Regions from separate parts of the Allobosea minatitlanensis genome, predicted to be linked through region 1. Evidence: riboswitches for the same ligand, from Rfam matches in the RefSeq annotation. Region 1 holds a riboswitch; each other region holds the start of a gene.
The links. Region 1 has a riboswitch for cobalamin ahead of metE (5-methyltetrahydropteroyltriglutamate--homocysteine S-methyltransferase). Riboswitches for the same ligand answer to the same signal wherever they lie in the genome.
Positions count from the first base shown of each region.

Region 1 (6,170 bases):
GTCAGGGAGATCTTGCCGTGGTCCGGATACATCGCCGGAGCGCGGGGGGCGGTGGCTGCCGGCGGCGCCGCCATGCCGCCGCCCGCATTGCCGGTGCCGCCGGCGGGTGCCGGGGCCGGAGCGGGCGGGGCGACCGGCTGGTCGCTCCAGCTCACCTGCTCGAAGGGGATGGCGACATCCTTGGAGCCGATGCCGAGGAAGCCGCCGACGCCGACCGTCACCATCTCGACCTTGCCGGTTTTGTCGACGATGACCTCGGTCACGTCGCCGACCTTCTTGTCGTCGGGGCCGTAGATGTCGACGCCGATGAGCTTGCTGGCGCGCCACTTGCCCTGGCCGGCGAGGTTGTTGTCGGGCAGCTTGTCCGATTGCGTGGTCGGCGCCGGCGCGGCGGGCGAGGGCGGGGCCGGGGTGTTCGTCTGGGCGAGCGCGGCCGCCGTCAGCAACGAAAAACCGACGGACGCGAATACGAGCTGACTCTTGAGCATCTTTGCCTCCTTAGAACGATCCAGGGCGGCGCCTTGTCGAGACAGGCTGCGGAAACGCGTTTCCGCCCGGTGCCGGCAGGGATGGGTTCCGGTCGAAAGCGCGCGGAAACCGCGCGCTGCGCCGAACCGCAGGTTCGGTGCGTTCGATCTGCCGACTTGCTTGCATCGCGATGACGTGATCGGATGCTCTGGCTACAACGCCCGCAAGCCGCCGCTGTTCCCATGCCGGGGAGCCATTCCATGCCCACTGCCGTGACCGTCCTGCTGGAGGATGCCGAGCTGGCCGCTCTCGACCGCTATATCGCGGCCTGCCGCCCAGGCCATTCCCGCGAGCGGGTCATGGCGGAGATCGCGAGGCGCTGGGCCGAGGCGCAGCCGGGCAGCGAGGCGCCCGCCCCGGACGAGGGGCTGCGACCCGACGAACTCAACGCCAGCAACAATTCCTGATCGGCCGGCGGGAGGCGGCCGGGTCAATCCTCCGGCTCGTCCCGCCTCAGCTCGAAGGCGAGCATCGCATCGGCGATGGCCTGCAACTCGTTGTCCTTCTCGGCGCTGTCGGGCATGGCGTTCAGTTCGGCGACGCGCTGCTGAGCCCGCTCATAGTCTTCGTCGGTATGGACCACGATCGGCGTCTTCACGGTGTTCTCCTCCGTTCTCCTAGCCCTTGCGGGCCGCGTGATCCGATTCCCAGTTCCGCACGGCGTCGAGCAGGGCCTGCAATTCATGCTCCTCGTCCTCGCCGCGAGTCGAGTCCCGCAGGGCCGCGATGCGGTGGCGCGCCCGCTCGCAATCCTCGGCCGTCTCGATCGCGAGGACGGGGCGGGTGGGATCGCCGGCGGCTGCGCCATGCTCGACCCTGGCTCGCATCTGTCGCCTCCCGGTTGCTGCATGGGGAATACCCGCGAGCGGCGCGGCTGTTCCCGCGCGATTAAGTTTTCCGCAAGCGCGCAGGCGCATGGATGGGGCTCGGCGGGGCAGGCGAAAGGGCCGACGATGATTAGGATTCTGGCCGCGACCGTTCTGGCTGCCGCGGCGCTGGCAGGCGAGCCGGCGGCCGCCTTCTGGCAGCGCTCGCAGGGCTCGCGCTGCTCCGATGCGACGAACGAGGCCGAGCGGCTGCAACTGCGCTGCTGGGAGCTCAACGCCTATGTCGATCCCGGCTGGCCGGCGCTCGGCCCGGGCGGCGGCGCCTATCTGCTGCGGGAACGGTTCTCGCCCCATGGCCGGATTCCGGGCAAGGGCGGCGTGACGCGCCGCCTCGGCTGAGGACGGCGCTCCGGAGGCTGCGGGCGCCCCCGGAGATCTCGATCGAGAGGCAGGCGCGACCGGCCGGCCGCGCCTGCTTCCGGCTCGTCAGTGCGCGGCCGCGCGCAGGTCGCGCGCCGCTTCCACCATGTTGATCAGGGCGGGCCTGACCTCTTCCCATTTGCGCGTCTTCAGCCCGCAATCCGGATTGACCCAGAGCTGCTCGTCCTTCAGCCGCTGCCGGGCGAGCCGGAGGAGCTCGGTCATCTCCGAGACGTCCGGCACGCGCGGCGAGTGGATGTCGTAGACGCCCGGGCCGATCTCGTTGGGGTATTGGTAGCTGCGGAAGGCTTCCAGCAGCTCCATCTTCGAGCGCGAGGTCTCGATCGAGATGACGTCGGCGTCCATCGCCGCGATCGCGTCGATGATCTGGTTGAACTCCGAATAGCACATATGGGTGTGAATCTGCGTCGCGTCGGCGACGCCGGAGGCGCAGATGCGGAAGCTCTCCACCGCCCAGTCGAGATAGCGCTTCCAGTCGCCCCGGCGCAGCGACAGGCCCTCGCGCAAGGCCGCCTCGTCGATCTGGATCATCGCGGCGCCCGCCTTCTCCAGGTCGAGCACCTCGTCGCGGATCGCCAGCGCGATCTGCCGGGAGGCCTGGCTGCGCGGGATGTCGTCGCGCACGAAGGACCAGTTCAGGATGGTGACCGGCCCGGTCAGCATCGCCTTCATCGGCTTCTTCGTCAGCGACTGGGCATAGCGCCACCACGCGACCGTCATCGGATTCGGGCGGGAGACGTCGCCGTAGAGGATCGGCGGGCGCACGCAGCGCGAGCCGTAGCTCTGCACCCAGCCATGGCGGGTGAAGGCGAAGCCGGCGAGCTGCTCGCCGAAATACTGCACCATGTCGTTGCGCTCGAACTCGCCATGGACGAGCACGTCGAGGCCGATCTCCTCCTGCCAGCGCACGGTGCGGGCCGTCTCCTCGCGCAGGAACTGCTCGTATTCGGCATGGCCGAGCCGGCCCTTGTCATGGGCGGCGCGGGCCTTGCGGACCTCCGGTGTCTGCGGGAAGGAGCCGATCGTGGTGGTCGGGAAGGCGGGCAGGTTGAAGCGGGCGCGCTGGAGCTTCGCGCGGTCGGCGAAGCCGCTCTTGCGGCGGGCGAAGGCTTCCGTGACCTGCGCCATGCGTGCGGCGACGGCCTTGTCGTTGACCTTGGGCGAAGCCCGCCGGGCGGCGGCGGCCGCGGTCGAGGCCGCGAGCTTGTCCTTCACGCTCTCGCGCCCGCCGGCGAGCGCCCGGCCGAGCGTGGCGAGCTCGTCCATCTTCTGCACGGCGAAGGCGAGCCAGCCCTTCACCTCGGCATCGAGATTGGCTTCCAGCTCCAGGTCGATCGGGCTGTGCAGCATCGAGCAGGACGGCGCGATCTGGACATGGTCGGTGCCGCGCCGGGCCGCGACCGGCTCGATCTTCGCGAGGACCTTCTCCAGATCGGTCTTCCAGACGTTGCGGCCGTCGACCACGCCGAGCGAGAGCACGAGGCCGCGCGGCGCCTTGGCGAGAACCGCGTCGAGCTGCTCGGGCGCGCGGACGAGGTCGAGATGCAGGCCGGCGACGGGCAGGGCGACGGCGGTGTCGAGATTGTCGCAGAGCGCGCCGAAATAGGTCGCCAACATCAGCTTGAGCTGCGGCAGGGCGTGAGCGATCGTCGCATAGGCCCGGCGCAGCGCCTCGCGGGTGGGCTCGTCGAGGTCGAGCACGAGGCAGGGCTCGTCGATCTGCACCCATTCGGCGCCGTTGGCCGAGAGCCGGCGCAACACGTCGACATAGACCGGGAGCAGCTCGCCCAGCAGCGAGAGCGGGGCGAAGTTCGGGTCCTTGGCCTTGCCGAGCTTGAGGAAGGTCACCGGGCCGAGCAGCACCGGACGGGTCTCGTAGCCGAGCGCCTTTGCCTCACGGTATTCGTCGACGGGCTTCAGCGAGGCGAGCTCGAAGCGCTGCCCGGCCTCGAATTCCGGCACCATGTAATGGTAGTTGGTGTCGAACCACTTGGTCATCTCCTGCGCCGGAACGCCGTGATGATGGTCGTGGTCGTGATGGGCATGGCCGCAGGAGGTGTGCGGCCCGGCCGCTCCTTGAGAGCCGCGGGCCATGGCGAAATAGGTGCCGAGCGGCACCGGCCCGCCCTTCCAGCCGTAGATCGCGGGAATCGCGCCGACCATCACGCTGGTGTCGAGCACCTGGTCGTAGAAGGAGAAGTCGTTGGACGGGATCACCGTGATCCCTTGCGCCTTCTGCCGGGCCCAGTTGGCGGCGCGCAGGCCGGCGGCGGTGTCGAGAAGGGATTTCTCGTCGGACTTGCCGGCCCAGAAGCTTTCGAGCGCGGTCTTGAGTTCGCGGCGCGGACCGATGCGCGGCGTGCCGAGAGCGGCGACGGAGACTGATTTTGACATAGGCTCAACCCCAATAAATGGGGGCAAAGGCCATAGCGGACGCGGAGCGACGACCGCCGGACGCGTGTCCGGGCGGAGCCGCCAAGCGCACCACCGGGACACCCCGCCCGAGGACGTTCACGTTGTCGGGGCAGGTCTCCTGGCTCGCGGGTCATCGCTCGTGCCCGTCTTCCCAAGGCCGAAGGCCTCAGTGACGCAGGTGGGCAAGAGCTCGCCGCTTACAGTTGCGGGGGCAGCGCCGGCCTCTCACCGGCTTCCCGTCTTAGCTCCCGCGCGACAGGCCGCACGGGAGAACCTCGACGGTGCCAGTATGCCGATCCCGCCGCAAACGTCAATGGAGATATAAAGACATCTTTATGTCTTTGAATGTGTCGTCGAGCGGTGAGGCAGCGCCGCCGGCTGGTCCCTGCTGGTTCTCATGGGAGCGCGGTCATCCCGGACGCGGCCCTCGGGCCGGCCTTTGGCCGTCCCCCGGAGAGACGCTGCGCAGATCCGGCATGGGTTCCGGGGCAAGCGCGAGACGATCCCGTTTCCCCGTAACATCAGCGGGCGCCAGGGGCGGGAAAGCGCGAAACCCGGCGGGCCTGGCCCGCCGGGTTTCCTGAAGCGATGGTCTCGCGGATATCCTTGGGGGGGAATCAGCCTTCGCTCGCTCTGGCCGGCGCCCGGACGAGGGGCACCATCTGGTCGCCCCAGTTGCCGCTGCCGTCATGGAAACGCGAGACGCGCACCAGCTCGATCGAGATGCCGGCCTCGACGGCGCGCTGCACCGCCTCGTTGAGACGATGAACCGCGTCGGCGAGGCGGTTGATGGCGCGGTCCTCCGCGGACATTTCCGGCTTGGGGACGATCTTGAATTCCGGCTGGGACATGATGGCCTCCCTCTGGAGAATGAATGGGCTGGAAGGCCGGCGCGGGATGCGCCGGCCATGTCTCGATCAGGCGGCGGCGAACTGGTTCATGGCGTTGGCGTGGCCGCCGGCCTTGAGGGCGCGTTCGCCGGCCACCATCTCCTTGAAGCTGTCGCCGAGGTCGGAGCCGACCTCGTGCTGGTGCTTCACCGCCGAGATGCCGCGCCGGATCTCCTCGCGCTGGACGGTGTTGACATAGGCCTTCATCCGGTCCGCCCCGAAATAGCCGCGCGAGAGCTCGTCGACGCTCTTGGCGGTGAGGTGGAAGGTCGGCAGCGTGATCAGGTTGTGGAAGACGCCGGCCTCAGCGGCGATGTCCGCCTGGAAGCGGGCGAGCCTGGCATCGGCCTCGCGGCCGAGTTCGCTGTCGTCGAGATCGGCGGCCATCAGTGCAGGGCCGTCCGGATAGTCCCCGGCTGCGATGCGCCCCTCCTTCAGCCATTCGGCCCGGACCTGCCTGCGCAGGTTCAGCGTCCAGTTGAACGAGGGCGAGTTGTTGTAGGCGAGCTTGGCGCCCGGCGCCGCCTTGCGGATCTCGCTCACCATCGCGGCGATCTCGGCGACGTTCGGCGTATCGGTCTCGATCCAGAGCAGGTCGGCGCCGCCCTCGTTGATGAAGGCGATGCAGTCCTCGACGACGCGGGCGCGGCCCGAGCCTTCCTTGAACTGGAAGAGGCCGTTGGGCAGCCGCGCCGGCTTCACCAGCCTGCCGTCCTGCCAGAGCGCCACGTCGCCGTCGCGCAGCGGCGCTTCCGCCGTGACCGGCTCGGTCTTGAGCCATTTGGTGTATTCGGCCGCGAGATCGCCCGGCTTCTGGCTGACCGGGATCTTCTGGGTCAGGCCGGCGCCGAGGCTGTCGGTGCGGGCGACGACGACGCCGTCGGCGACGCCGAGCTCCTCGAAGGCGAGGCGGCAGGCGCGCAGCTTCTCGATGAAGTCCTCGCGCGGCACGGTGACCTTGCCGTCCTGGTGGCCGCACTGCTTGGCGTCGGAGACCTGGTTCTCGATCTGCAGGCAGGAGGCGCCGGCCTTGATCAGCTCCTTGGCGAGCAGATAGGTCGCGTGCTCG
Region 1 is NZ_OZ224509.1:2,319,043-2,325,212, forward strand. Features, by position in the region: gene ACWH43_RS11590 (PRC-barrel domain-containing protein) at 1-488, opposite strand, end outside; gene ACWH43_RS11595 (hypothetical protein) at 729-935, shown strand; gene ACWH43_RS11600 (hypothetical protein) at 959-1,126, opposite strand; gene ACWH43_RS11605 (hypothetical protein) at 1,146-1,355, opposite strand; gene ACWH43_RS11610 (hypothetical protein) at 1,482-1,754, shown strand; gene metE (5-methyltetrahydropteroyltriglutamate--homocysteine S-methyltransferase) at 1,842-4,190, opposite strand; cobalamin riboswitch at 4,303-4,504, opposite strand; gene ACWH43_RS11620 (hypothetical protein) at 4,829-5,062, opposite strand; gene ACWH43_RS11625 (isocitrate lyase) at 5,129-6,170, opposite strand, start outside.

Region 2 (6,170 bases), 2.0 Mb from region 1:
TCGATCAGGATGTGCTCGGGCGGATTGGGGCGGTTCAGGAGCTTTTCCAGCGCCGGCACGAAATCGTCGGCGACGGTGCAGCAGATGCAGCCATTCGGCAGCTCGACCACGTCCTCGGCCGTGCAGCCCGCGATGCCGCAGCCGGCGAGGAAGGAGCCGTCGAAGCCGAGATCGCCGAATTCGTTGACGAGCACGGCGAGCTTCTTGCCCTGCGCGTTTTCGAGCAGGTGGCGCACCAGCGTCGTCTTCCCGGCGCCGAGGAAGCCGGTGATGATGGTGCAGGGCGTCTTGCCGAGCGAGGTCTTGCCCAGAGGGGCGGTCTGCGGAGCGTTCATGGGGTCATCCTTGCTGGCGCGCCGGCAAGGGCGGCACGCGCGCGACCACGCCCTTGCGGAAGGACTGCGGCCGCTCTTTCCAGGGAACGATGCCGTTGGCGCTGGCGGCATAGGCCTCCGCCGCGCCGACGATCTCGTCGAGATGGGTTTCGGTTTCGAGGTCGCCGATCAGATAGGTCCATTTGCCGTCGGCACTGAGCGCGATGGTGCAGGGCCGCTTGCAGACGGCGAGGCATTCGACGGGCAGCACGGCGATCCTGCTGCCCCTCGCTTCGAGCTGCGCGGCAAGCCGCTCCGCGAGCCCGATCCCCGGTTGGTCGTAGCCTTCCGGCAGGTCGGGGCGGGGGCGGCGGCAGGCCGTGCAGACATGGATGGTGAGGTCGCCCTCTGACATGGCTGGCCTTCCGGGCGCGGCTTTCGCCGCGTCCTTCCCTAGCGCGCCTCGGCGCGGCGGCCGAGCCACGGCCAGAGCGTGCCGACCGCGAAGGCGGTGACCAGCCAGAGCGCGGCCTGGATACCGAGCGAGAGCGAGGTGAAATGCGCGGCGAGCTCGGCCGGCACCTTGCTTTCCGGCGTCGGCGCATGCGGCGCCCCGACCAGATGCGGCAGCAGGATCACCACCACCGCCAGCAGCTTGAGCCATGGCGCCTGGTAGCGCAGGAACAGGAAGAGCCCGAGCGCGGTGGCGACGGCGGTCCCGAGCCACCAGAGCTGGCGCTCCTGCAGCGCGGCCGCGGCGGCGCCGGGCAGCTCCGGCGCGAGCCCCATTCCGGGCGCCAGGCCGCAGGCGAGGAAGCCGCAGGCGCCCCAGATCAGCGCGCGGCGCTGGTCGATCGTGTCGCCGGCCGCGAGCATGCCGGCCAGCAGCAGCGCGGCGAAGCCGATCGCGGTGCCGATGGTGGCGGCGCTGGTGAAGAGCAGGCGCTGGGGGCCGTCCTCCGGCTTCCACTCGGCCTCGTCATGGCCGGCCCCGGCCTCGTGGTTATGGGCGAGGATGATGCGGGCCTGCCCCTGTGCGAAGGCGAGAGGCGCTCCCGGCCCTTCGCTCATGGCGTTTTCATAGGTTTCCGCCTGGAGGATCAGCGGGGTGGTGGTGACATGCTGGAGGGCGGCGACGACGAGACCGGCCAGAAGCCCGGCCAGGATGCTGACCGCGAGAACGCGCGTGACCATGGCTGGCTTCCCTCAATGGCAGGGGAAGGCGAGGCCGTGGCGGGTGTCGTGCGCGGCGTTGTGGACATTGGTCGAGGCCGCGAAGCCGGTGGTGTAGACCAGGGCGACGCCGACGACGAGGGCGGCGGCGACGGCCTTGACCCTCTCCGATACGCTGGGCCGGGCGGTGGAAACCGAGGCGGTGTTCATGGCGGTTCTCCGTGGCCGCCCCGCCGGCAGCCGGTTGGATCGTTGCGGGTGACGGCAGGTCTCCTGGCTCGCGGGTCCGGTGCCCTCCGCCGCCTTCCCGGAGCGAACTCCAGTGGCGATGGCGCAGGACGCCCGCTTACAGTTGCGGGGGCAGCCGCGGCGTCGCACCGCGTTCCCTTTTCACCTCCTCGCGGAGGCACCGTCGGCGACGATCATTAGCCTTCGGCGTGCGGCTGTGCAATGCAGGGCCGGTCCTTCCTCTACGCGGTCATTCCGGATCTCGCTTCGGTCGTCGGGATGACGGCGAGCGAACCCGAAGCCGCCGATGCAAGCAACGCCCATCCCCCATCTCACCCTCGTCCTCGGCGGCGCCCGCTCCGGCAAGAGCCGCCATGCCGAGGCCCTGGTCGAGGCCCTGCCGGCACCTTGGACCTATATCGCCACCGCGCAGGCCTATGACGACGAGATGCGGGCGCGCATCGCCGAGCACCGGGCGCGCCGCCCGACGGGCTGGGAAACTGTGGATGCGCCGCTGGCCCTCGCCGAAGCCATCGCCGCTCAGCCGGCCGGTCGGCCGATCCTGGTCGACTGCCTGACGCTGTGGCTGACCAACCTGATCCTCGCGGAACAGGATACCGGCGCGGCATGCGAGGCCCTGATCGCCGCCTGCGAAACCGTTTCCGCCCCGCTCGTGCTGGTCGGCAGCGAGGTCGGCCTCGGCATCGTGCCGGAGAACGCGCTCGCCCGCCGCTTCCGCGACGAGGCCGGGCGATTGCATCAGGCGCTTGCGGCGCGCGCGGCCGGCGTGGTCTTCATGGTCGCCGGATTGCCGATGCGGGTGAAGTAGAAGCGAGCGCGACGATGACGACGGACAGCGACGAAGCCGCCCGCCACAAGGCCAAGATGGAGAAGCGCAAGGCGGTGCAGGATGCCGAGGTCGCCTCCAAGACGCTGGAGAAGGGGCTGCTGATCGTCAATACCGGCCCCGGCAAGGGCAAGTCGACGGCGGCCTTCGGGCTGATCCTGCGCGCGCTCGGCCATGGCTGGCGCATCGGCGTGGTGCAGTTCATCAAGGGCGCCTGGTCGACCGGCGAGCGCAGGGCGCTCGAAGCCTTCGGCGATCAGGTCTCGTGGCACAGCATGGGCGAGGGCTTCACCTGGGAGACGCAGGACAAGGCCCGCGACATCGCCGCCGCCGGGCGCGCCTTCGCCAAGGCCAGGGAGCTGATGGCCGATCCGGGCATCCGGCTCCTGGTGCTGGACGAGCTCAACATCGCGCTGCGCTACGATTATCTGCCGCTCGCCGAGGTGGTGGCGACGCTGGCCGCGCGCCGGCCGGATCTGCACATCGTCGTCACCGGCCGCAACGCCAAGCCGGAGCTGATCGAGGCGGCCGACCTCGTCACCGAGATGACCTTGGTGAAGCACCATTTCGCCGCCGGGGTGAAGGCGCAGGAAGGCATCGAGTTCTGAGGGCTTCCGCATGTTCACCGGAGCCTGCGCTCCCGGTCGCGGCCCTTTGCCCCGGCCTTGGTCCGGCCCGGGGATGAACGCCGCGGAAATCCATGCGGTTCAGGAGGGCGAGCGCCGCCGGGATCAGCGCTGCGCCGCCGATGACCCCCGCATCGAGCGGGGCGCCGCGCCGAGCCTTGAACAGCGGCGTGCCGGCATGGCTTCCGGGCCAGTCCCGGCATGACAGCCTGATTTCCCTCGCCGGCCGACGCCCGGTGGTTGCCACCAGCCGTTCCGGCGAGGAGCGATCTCGCCCCTCGATCCATCCGCTTGACGGAAAGCCGCTTTGCTTTCAGATTGAATCTGAATTCAGGTTCAATTTCGGGATCGCGCATGGCCGAGGGAACGGCGAGGCAACCGCGCAAGGCCGGCAAGCGCGAGGCGATCCTGTCCGCCGCGCGCGGCATCGTCGCGGAGGTCGGCTTCCACGAGACCTCGATCGCGGCGGTGGCTTCCGCCAGCGGCGTCTCGACCGGCAGCGTCTATTCCTATTTCGCCTCCAAGGCGGAGCTGATGGCCGAGATCGTCGCGGCGGTCTCGTCGCGCGAGCTTGCCGTGTTGCGCGAGATCGCGGCGAGCGACGCCCCCGTCGCCGAGCGCCTGACGGCGGCGGTCGAGGCCTTCGCCCGGCGCGCCTTCGCCAATCGCCGCCTCGCCTGGTCGATGATCGCCGAGCCCGCCGACCCGGCCGTCGACGCGACGCGGCTCGACTACCGCCGCGCGATCGCCGGGATTTTTCGCGCGCTGGTCGTCGCGGGCGGGAGGCAGGGCGCTTTCCGCCCCGTCGATCCCGATGCCGCTGCCGCGATGATCGTCGGCGGCTTCATGGAGGCGTTGATCGGCCCGCTCTCGCCGGATCGTTCGATCAGCCCTGAACGCGGCCGCGAGATCGCCGCCGCCCTCGCCGATCTCTCCCTCGCCGCCCTGATCTCCCATGAAGGACAGCCCGCATGACCGTGCTCGACGCCTATGGCTACGATACCCATGAGGTGCTGAACCAGGCTCCGGCGCTGGCGGATTACGATGCCTTCGCGGCGGACCCGGCGCTCGGCCGCATCCTAGACGCCTTCGACGCCGGCTGGTTCCGCGAGCAGGCGGGCGCGGTCGGCGGCCATGTCGGCTCGCAAGCGGTTCAGGATCTGGCGCGGCAGGCCAACCGCAACCTGCCGGAACTGCGCACCCATGACCGCTGGGGCCGGCGCATCGACGAGATCGCGTTCCATCCCGCCTGGCATGAACTGATGGGCCTCGCCATGCGCGACGAGTTCCATTCGCTCTGCTGGACCAGGCCGCGGGAGGGCGCGCAGGTGGCGCGCGCGGCGGTGTCCTATCTCTGGAATCAGGGCGAGAACGGCATTTGCTGCCCGCTCGGCATGACCTATTCGGCGATTCCCGTGCTGCAGCGCGATCCGGCGCGCTGGGCCGAGTTCGGCCGGCTGATCACCTCCAGCGACTATGACGGGCGTCCGCTGCCGGCGGCGCAGAAGCGCGGCGGCACCGTCGGCATGGCGATGACCGAGAAGCAGGGCGGCTCGGATCTGCGCCAGACCCAGACGGTGGCGACCCGCAATGCCGACGGAACCTACAGCCTCACCGGCCATAAATGGTTCTTCTCCGTCCCGCATTCCGATGTCTTCCTGACGCTGGCGCGGACAGACGAGGGCGTCTCCTGCTTCGTCGTGCCGGGCTGGCTGCCGGACGGCTCGCGCAACCGTCTCCAGATCCAGCGGCTCAAGGACAAGTGCGGCAACAGGTCGAACGCCTCCTCCGAGGTCGAATTCCGCGGCGTGATCGCCCATCTCATCGGCGAGCCCGGCCACGGCATCCGCGCCGGGCTGGAGATGAACCACTACACCAGGCTCGATTTCGCCGTCGGCTCGGCCGGGCTGATGCGCCATGCCGTGGCGCAGGCGGCGCATCACACCGCGCATCGCCGCGCCTTCCAGAAGGCGCTGATCGACCAGCCGATCATGACGAATGTGATCGCCGACCTCGCGCTCGAGGTCGAGGCCTCCGCCTGGCTCGCCTTCCGCTTCGTCCATGCGCTCGACCGCGAAGGCGAAAGCGAGGCGGAGAAGCTGATCGGCCGCATCGGCGCGCCGATCGCGAAATACTGGAACTGCAAGCGCGCCACGCCGGTCGTGGTCGAGGCGCTCGAATGCCATGGCGGCAACGGCTTCATCGAGGACCATCTGATGGCGCGGCTCTACCGCGAGGCGCCGCTCAACGGCATCTGGGAGGGCACCGGCAATGTCGTCTGCCTCGACGTGCTCCGCTCGATCCGCCGCTATCCGGATTGCGTCCCGGCCTTGCTCGACGAATTGCGCGCCGCCCGCGGCAGCGATCCGCGCTTCGACGCCTTCCTCGGCGAGCTTGAGACCGATCTGGTCGACGTGCTCCGCCACGAGCATCTGGCGCGGCGCTTCGTCGAGCGGATGGCGCTCGGGCTCTCGGCCTCGCTGCTGATCCGCCATGCGCCGCATGCGGTCGCAGACGCCTATGTCGCCTCGCGGCTGGCCGGCGGCTGGTCCGGCCATTTCGGCGCGCTGCCGCAGGGGGCCGACCTCCAGGCCATTGCGCGGCGTGCGGTGCCGGTGCCGGAATAAGCTCAGATCAGCGTCACCATCGCCAAGAGCGCGGCCAGCGCCCAGAGCAGGCCGCAGGCGCGCCGATAGAGCGCGAGCGCCCGGCGGATGTCGCCCGCCTTCGCCTCGGCCCGGCCGTCGCCCATCCAGTGATCCTCGACGCGGGTTTCGCCATAGATGCGGGGCCCGGCGAGGCGCAGGCCCAGCGCCCCGGCCATCGCAGCCTCCGGCCAGCCGGCATTGGGCGAGCGGTGCTTGCCGGCATCGCGCCGGATCGCCCGCCAGGCACCGCCGGCATCGACGTTACGGTCGAGCGCCGCCGCGGCGACCAGCAGCAGCGCCGTCAGGCGCGAGGCCGGCAGGTTGACGAGGTCGT
Region 2 is NZ_OZ224509.1:4,314,595-4,320,764, reverse strand. Features, by position in the region: gene cobW (cobalamin biosynthesis protein CobW) at 1-335, opposite strand, end outside; gene ACWH43_RS21150 (DUF1636 family protein) at 340-729, opposite strand; gene ACWH43_RS21145 (CbtA family protein) at 768-1,508, opposite strand; gene ACWH43_RS21140 (CbtB domain-containing protein) at 1,521-1,697, opposite strand; cobalamin riboswitch at 1,734-1,916, opposite strand; gene cobU (bifunctional adenosylcobinamide kinase/adenosylcobinamide-phosphate guanylyltransferase) at 2,023-2,544, shown strand; gene cobO (cob(I)yrinic acid a,c-diamide adenosyltransferase) at 2,559-3,170, shown strand; gene ACWH43_RS21125 (TetR/AcrR family transcriptional regulator) at 3,543-4,163, shown strand; gene ACWH43_RS21120 (acyl-CoA dehydrogenase family protein) at 4,160-5,815, shown strand; gene cbiB (adenosylcobinamide-phosphate synthase CbiB) at 5,818-6,170, opposite strand, start outside.
Region 2: it holds a riboswitch for cobalamin, as region 1 does, so the genes downstream of both, ACWH43_RS21140 (CbtB domain-containing protein) here and metE (5-methyltetrahydropteroyltriglutamate--homocysteine S-methyltransferase) in region 1, are expected to answer to the same signal.

Region 3 (6,170 bases), 990 kb from region 1:
CCGCGACCCTATGCTGAAGGCGGGTTCAGAGGAGGCCATCGCGCGCCTCCGCGAGGCGATCGACGAACGCATGCGCCAACGTAACGACCGTGAGTAGGCGCTGGTCTTCCGGCAGCACCTGAAGGATCGCCTCAATCAGTAGGCGCTCGAAATCATCCTTATCTGCGTGTCCTTCGACACTCGCCCATGCAAGAACGGCTGCTTGCGCAGCCTCCTGCGACACGATGCAGCTCAACACGACGTCGAGCCGCAGCTTGAGGATGGCGGGCGGCAGCGAGCGCTTCATGCCGCACCGCCCTTCTTCGCCCCGGCGGGTTTGGCCGGCGGGGTCTTCGCCGCGATCTGCGCCTGCGCCATCGCGATCAGGGTGGTCAGGTCCGCGACTGACATCCGCATCAGCATCGGCTCGATCCGGGCGAGCGGGCGATCAGCCTCCCGCACCGCGCCGCCCTCGGGCACGAAGCCGGCGACGATGCGGGCCTTGGCGACGTTGCCGGCAGCCTTCGCGGCGATCAGCCCGGCGACGATCTTCTGCTGCTCGGGCTCCAGCTCTGCTAGTGCCTGCAGCTGCGCCTGGTTGTCCGCGACCTTGGTGCCGCGGATGGCGGCGATGGCATCGGGAGAGAGCCTGCCGGCAAGCTCGCAGGCGCGACGGATCGTGCGCTCGCTCAGGCCGGTTGAATTGGCCGCGTCCTTCGAGAACCGGGCAAAAGTGGCCAAGTTGGCCACTTTTCCTTTTTCGGTCTTCGGCTTCTTCGCCTTGCCGTGAGCAGCCTCGGGATGAAGGGTCTCGTAGACGCGCTTGCGCTCCGCGAGGAACTCGGCGCGCTCAAGCGCGGTGAGCTCTTTGCGGGCCAAGTTCTCGTCGATCTCGATCTGGCGCGCTTCGTCGTCCGAGCACTCGATCAAGATGGCAGGGATTTCCTCCCAGCTCAGAATGTTCGCGCCGCGGAGCCGGTGACCGCCCACGACGAGCTTCAACCCGTTGCCGGAAGCATCTATCCTGACAACGACGGGCTGGATCAGGCCGCTTTCGTTCATCGACGTGGCGATGAGCTGGGCATGAGCTTCGTCGACCGGGCGCAGGCGTCCGGTGGCATCGATCGCGGCGACAGCGGCGAGGAAGACGGGTGAACCCGCCGTAAGGGTTGCGAGCAGCGACATCAGGCGGCCCTCTTCAGACCACGACGGACGAGGCGCTCACCCGAAGGCGACCAGCGCGTCGGCCAAAGAACATGCAGTGGGATGCCCGTCGCCTTGGAGATTGCTCGCTCGGCCGCGAGCTGCGGGCGGCGCAGAGCCGCGCGCAGCTGGGTATCCGAAACGCCGTACCGCTCCGCGATCCGCGGCAAAAAGCGGAACTGGGTCTTCCGAACGGCGGCCAAGATGTCAGCTTCGTGCATGCGCAGCTATCCGATTGGCGGCCGCGGCCGCCTTCTGTTAACCAATAGAGTAACGAACGATACCGTAGCGATCTTTTTGGATATAGGCAAGCGCCATGTCGAAACAATCGGACGATGATGACGCCGAAGAGAGGGACGAGGCGCTTCTTGAGCGCTTTAAGGAGATCGTCGATGCGTCTGGGTCGCGGGCAAATGCCGCTCTTTTGACCGGAAACTCGACGCAGCAGATATCCAAATGGATCAATGGAAAGGCGCGGATCCCTTTTCGGCAGGCCGCGATTCTGGCTAAGGCCGCCAATCGGTCGCTCGACTGGCTTGCGTCAGGCGAAGGCTCCCCGTTTTTGGGTCAAGATTTCTCAAGCCAGGTCGGAGTGCCGGCAGAGCCGTTGGTTGATGACGAAGACGTCGTCTACATCCCGCTGCTGGATGTCATCGCCAGCGCTGGGCCGGGAATCGAGAACTCAAACCCTATCGCGAAGGATCATCTGCCGTTTCCTCGCAGATGGTTGGAGCAGCTCAACCTCCCGGTGGAGTTTGCCCGTTTCCACGATTCTCGCGGGGACAGCATGACGGAGACGATCAAGGAAGACGCGATCTGCCTTTCGGACATCCGCTGGCAAAGGCCCCGGCTCGATGCGATCTTCGTCGTGGTCCACAACAACGACGTGCGGATCAAGCGGATTGGGCGCGGAATGGAAGGGCGAGTGACACTGATCAGCGACAACCCGCGGTATGAGACCGAAGTGCTGTCCGAGCCGGAAGCCAGATCTCTGAAGATCGCCGGCCGGGTCGTTTGGGCAGGGGGTAAGATATGAGAACCATCGCGATCGCCGTTGCGCTTACGTTGACCGGAGCGGGTGCCGTTGCGGCCGCGGAGCGCTGTACTCCTGAAGAGCTCAAGGATGATGGACACTGGAGCAGGCGGCTCTGTGATGCCCGTGGATTCCGGCAGGCTGTCGCGGTCGCCTCGAGCCCGGGTGCGATTGCTGGCGCCGAAGCCTGGCATCGTTCGCTGCGGCAGCGCGAGACGCTGATCAACAAGGCGCTGAAGTTGGGCGACGTCAGCGAGCTGAAGCGTCAGTCGATCGAGATCCGCAGGCAGATGAACGATATCGACGCCTGGCCTCAGGACGATCGCTGGACCGTGGCGCGGGTCTATTGCGCCAATACGGCTCAGGAGCTCTCGAACTTCGTCGAGGACAAGCTGAAGGGCTCGGCACGCGGCGAGGTGGCCGCGGGCGTTTCGCTCAAGGCCTATCGCGGGGCCGACAAGGAGTGCCGGCGCGGGTTGCGGATGGCAAAATGAATCGGGCCCCGCTCGCGCGGGGCCCGGCCTATGCAATTTCATGCATATTGATGCATTGGCGCTTTAAGCGACCTTCAAATCATGCGCGCCGAGCTCCCAGCTCTCGAACTCGGCCTCGCTGGCATCGGTCATGCCGTCGACCTCGGCCGACAGGAGGCCATGACGGGCGATGATGACCGCATCCTCCCAATCGCCGGTCGCCGGATCGCCGGTGCGGCGGAAGGCGACGACGCCGGCGCGGATCGGCTTGAAGCGCTCGAACATGCGCATGGCGTGGTCATGATCCCGCGCCGGGATCGGTTCCTCGGCCGAGATCTTGCCCCTGGACCCCTTCACGGCCTTGAACGGCTGGACGACGAAATAGGTGAGGTGTGCGACGGTTTCCCGCTTGGCATTACGCATTGACGCGCTCCTTTCTTCAGCCCCAGCCCCTGTGTCGCCAGGGCGACCCTAGGGAAACGCGTTCTTGTTCTGTTCTCAAGGGCGTTCTATGACAAAGGGAGTCAGGAGCGGAGGTCGCAGTGAAGAGCGGGGACAACCAGGAGTATGAGATGCGCACCCGCGAGGCGCGGCGCGAGGGGCTGTTCTACCTCGCGATCGTCGTCGCGGCCGGGCTTGCCGGGGGGCTGCTGCTGCGGTGGTGGCCGCAATGACCAGGCGCAAGGGCGAGATCACGCCCAAGCACCGCAACCGGTCGCATCCCTATCAGGTGGCGCTCGACCGCACCCCGGGGCCCATAGCATACGGCATCATGTACCGCTGGGCGGCCTGGTTCGATTCCGAGACCACCCCGCTCGGGCTGCACGGCATGTGCTGGTGTTTCTGCAGGCCGGAGGTGGCCGATGCCTTCGCCATGGATTTCGGCGGCCGGCGCATCGACCGCCCCGTCGAGTCGTACTATCTCAAAGTCGACCTGCCGGATGCCAGGGAGCTCGAGCGTCGCGCCAAAACATCCCGGAACGACAGGGTGACCGGCGGGTTGCCGGCGGATACAGCCAGCCTTTTCAGGGAGGCCATCACAATTCCCTTCTCGTCATTCAGCGATCCAGCCGACGTCGCGCGGGCGCAAGGCGCTCTCGACAGGGCCTGGATGATGGTTAGAGATTCCGTGCCGGAGACCGACATCGATCGGGAACGGCTGCGCCTGGCCTACATCGTCGCGAGCTTCGCCCTGATCGCCGTCGACGAGGAAGATCTTGCGCGCCGTGCAGCCGAGCGCTTCCGGAAAGGTCCGCGAGGAGGATGATTTCGCTTCCGAGTTCGGAAACGGGCATGATGCCCGCTCTTCGCTCATATCGCATTGAAAAATCGTCGTTTTACCGAACTCGGAAGCGAGAGCGGCACACTGGCGCATTTGTTCCGAGTTCCGCCGACCGCGCCGACGACATTTCAAGGGGTTAGCGGCAGGCCCGATTTCTGGCTTCCTGAATTTCTGGAATTCGGGCCGCCAAAACCGCGAAGGATCAAATGGCACTAAACGCCGCGCCGCCTGCCGCCTAACTCCTTGCAGCGCCGCCGCTTTCCGCCTGATCCCGCCTATTCCCGGTTAATCCCGCCTCATTGCCATGTGATGCTTCGTTTCACACCGATCCGGCGGCCGAAAAGCGCCTCTCGCGCCGGCTTTGGAAATCGAGCGGCTCCAATTGACCTTGCCATGCTTTCGCCCTAGTCGTGAACGGGACGGTTCCCTCAGGGGATCAAAAGGGAACGCGGTGCGGGCGGCTTGCCGCCCCATGCCGCGGCTGCCCCCGCAACTGTAAGCGGCGAGCCTTTCGCCAGACGCCACTGGGGACTCGGCCCCGGGAAGGCGGCGGAAGGCACCGACCCGCGAGCCAGGAGACCTGCCGTCTGCCGTGGTCACACGCGAGCACGTTCGGACGGGGTGTGCCGATCGCTGATTCGACCGTTTGCCGCCATCTGGCGGCGAAGGGGAGATCGCGTTCGCGGTGACGTGCCACAGACGTCAACGCCCGAGGTTTCCCCGCGTGTTTTCCTTAAGCCAGGCCGCAGGACGCGGCCGCCTCCTGCTCTCCGTCTCGCTGCTCGGCCTGGCCTGCTCCGCCGGCGCCGCCCTTGGCCAGGATCGCGCGGCCGCACCCGCCGCGCAGGATTCGGTCGCGCTCGACGAAATCGTCGTCAGCCCCACCGGCAAGCCGACGCCGGTGCGCGAGGTGGCGAGCTCGGTCACCGTCGTCACCGCCGAGGAGATCGAGCAGCAGCAGCGCCGGACGCTGCCGCAGGCGCTGGCGACCGTACCCGGCCTCAACCTCGTCCAGATCGGCGGCCCGGGCGGGCAGACCTCCGTCTTCATGCGCGGCACCAACTCCAACCACGTCAAGGTGCTGATCGACGGCATCGAGGCCAACGATCCCTCCACGCCCAACCGCTCCTTCGATTTCGGCTCGATGCAGACCGACGACATCGAGCGCATCGAGGTGCTGCGCGGCCCGCAGAGCGGCCTCTACGGCGCCAACGCCCTCGGCGGCGTCATCTCCATCACCACCCGGCGCGGCGAAGGCCCGCCGAAGGTGACCGCCCGGGTCGAGGCCGGCTCGCACGGAACCTTCAACCAGTCGGCCGGCTTCAGCGGCGGCACGGACCGCTTCGACTACGCCTTCAACCTCAGCCATTTCCGCTCGGATTCGACGGATTCCGTACCGTCGCAACTGATCCCGCCCGGGCGGAAGGTGCGGCCGAACGCCTATGATTCCTACACCTACTCGGCCCGGCTGGGCTTCGCCCTCACCGACACGCTGCGGGTCAACTGGACCGGCCGCTATACCGACGGCAAGTTCCTCAACCCCTACGATGCCGGATACCCGAGCGTGCCGACCCCCTATCGCTCGAGCCAGAACTACGCGCAGGCCATGACCCGCGGCGAGGTGGTCTGGGACCCGTTCGCCGGACGCTTCGTCAGCCGCCTCGGCGTCTCCTACACCAACCAGGACCGCTTCAACCGCTCGCCCAACGCCTTCGGCCTGCTCGGCCTGCCGACCGAATATCTCGGCGAGCGCACCAAGGTCGACTGGCGCGGCGACCTCGATATCGCCAAGGGCCACAACCTGATCATGGGCCTGCAATACGAGCGCGAGCGGCTGGAGACGACGAACTTCACCGCCTCCAACGGCAACAGGGCCGCCTTCCTCGAATATCAGGGCAATATCCAGGACCGCCTCTTCCTGGCGGCCAATATCCGCCGCGACGACGACGACAGCTATGGCGGCCACACGACCTGGCGCGTCGCGCCGGCCGTCATCCTGCCCTGGACGGACACCAAGCTGAAGGCGAGCTACGGCACCGGCTTCAAGGCGCCGACGCTGAACGAGCTCTTCGTCGACTACCGCCCCGGCTACAACTTCCACGGCAATCCGGACCTGCGCCCGGAGGAAAGCCGCGGCTGGGACGTCGGCTTCGAGCAGCCCCTCTTCGACCGGAAGCTGCAATTCGGCGCCACCTGGTTC
Region 3 is NZ_OZ224509.1:1,328,179-1,334,348, reverse strand. Features, by position in the region: gene ACWH43_RS06435 (hypothetical protein) at 26-286, opposite strand; gene ACWH43_RS06430 (ParB/RepB/Spo0J family partition protein) at 283-1,164, opposite strand; gene ACWH43_RS06425 (helix-turn-helix domain-containing protein) at 1,164-1,403, opposite strand; gene ACWH43_RS06420 (LexA family transcriptional regulator) at 1,499-2,218, shown strand; gene ACWH43_RS06415 (hypothetical protein) at 2,215-2,709, shown strand; gene ACWH43_RS06410 (hypothetical protein) at 2,773-3,111, opposite strand; gene ACWH43_RS06405 (hypothetical protein) at 3,231-3,362, shown strand; gene ACWH43_RS06400 (hypothetical protein) at 3,359-3,955, shown strand; cobalamin riboswitch at 4,376-4,572, shown strand; gene ACWH43_RS06395 (TonB-dependent receptor plug domain-containing protein) at 4,695-6,170, shown strand, end outside.
Region 3: it holds a riboswitch for cobalamin, as region 1 does, so the genes downstream of both, ACWH43_RS06395 (TonB-dependent receptor plug domain-containing protein) here and metE (5-methyltetrahydropteroyltriglutamate--homocysteine S-methyltransferase) in region 1, are expected to answer to the same signal.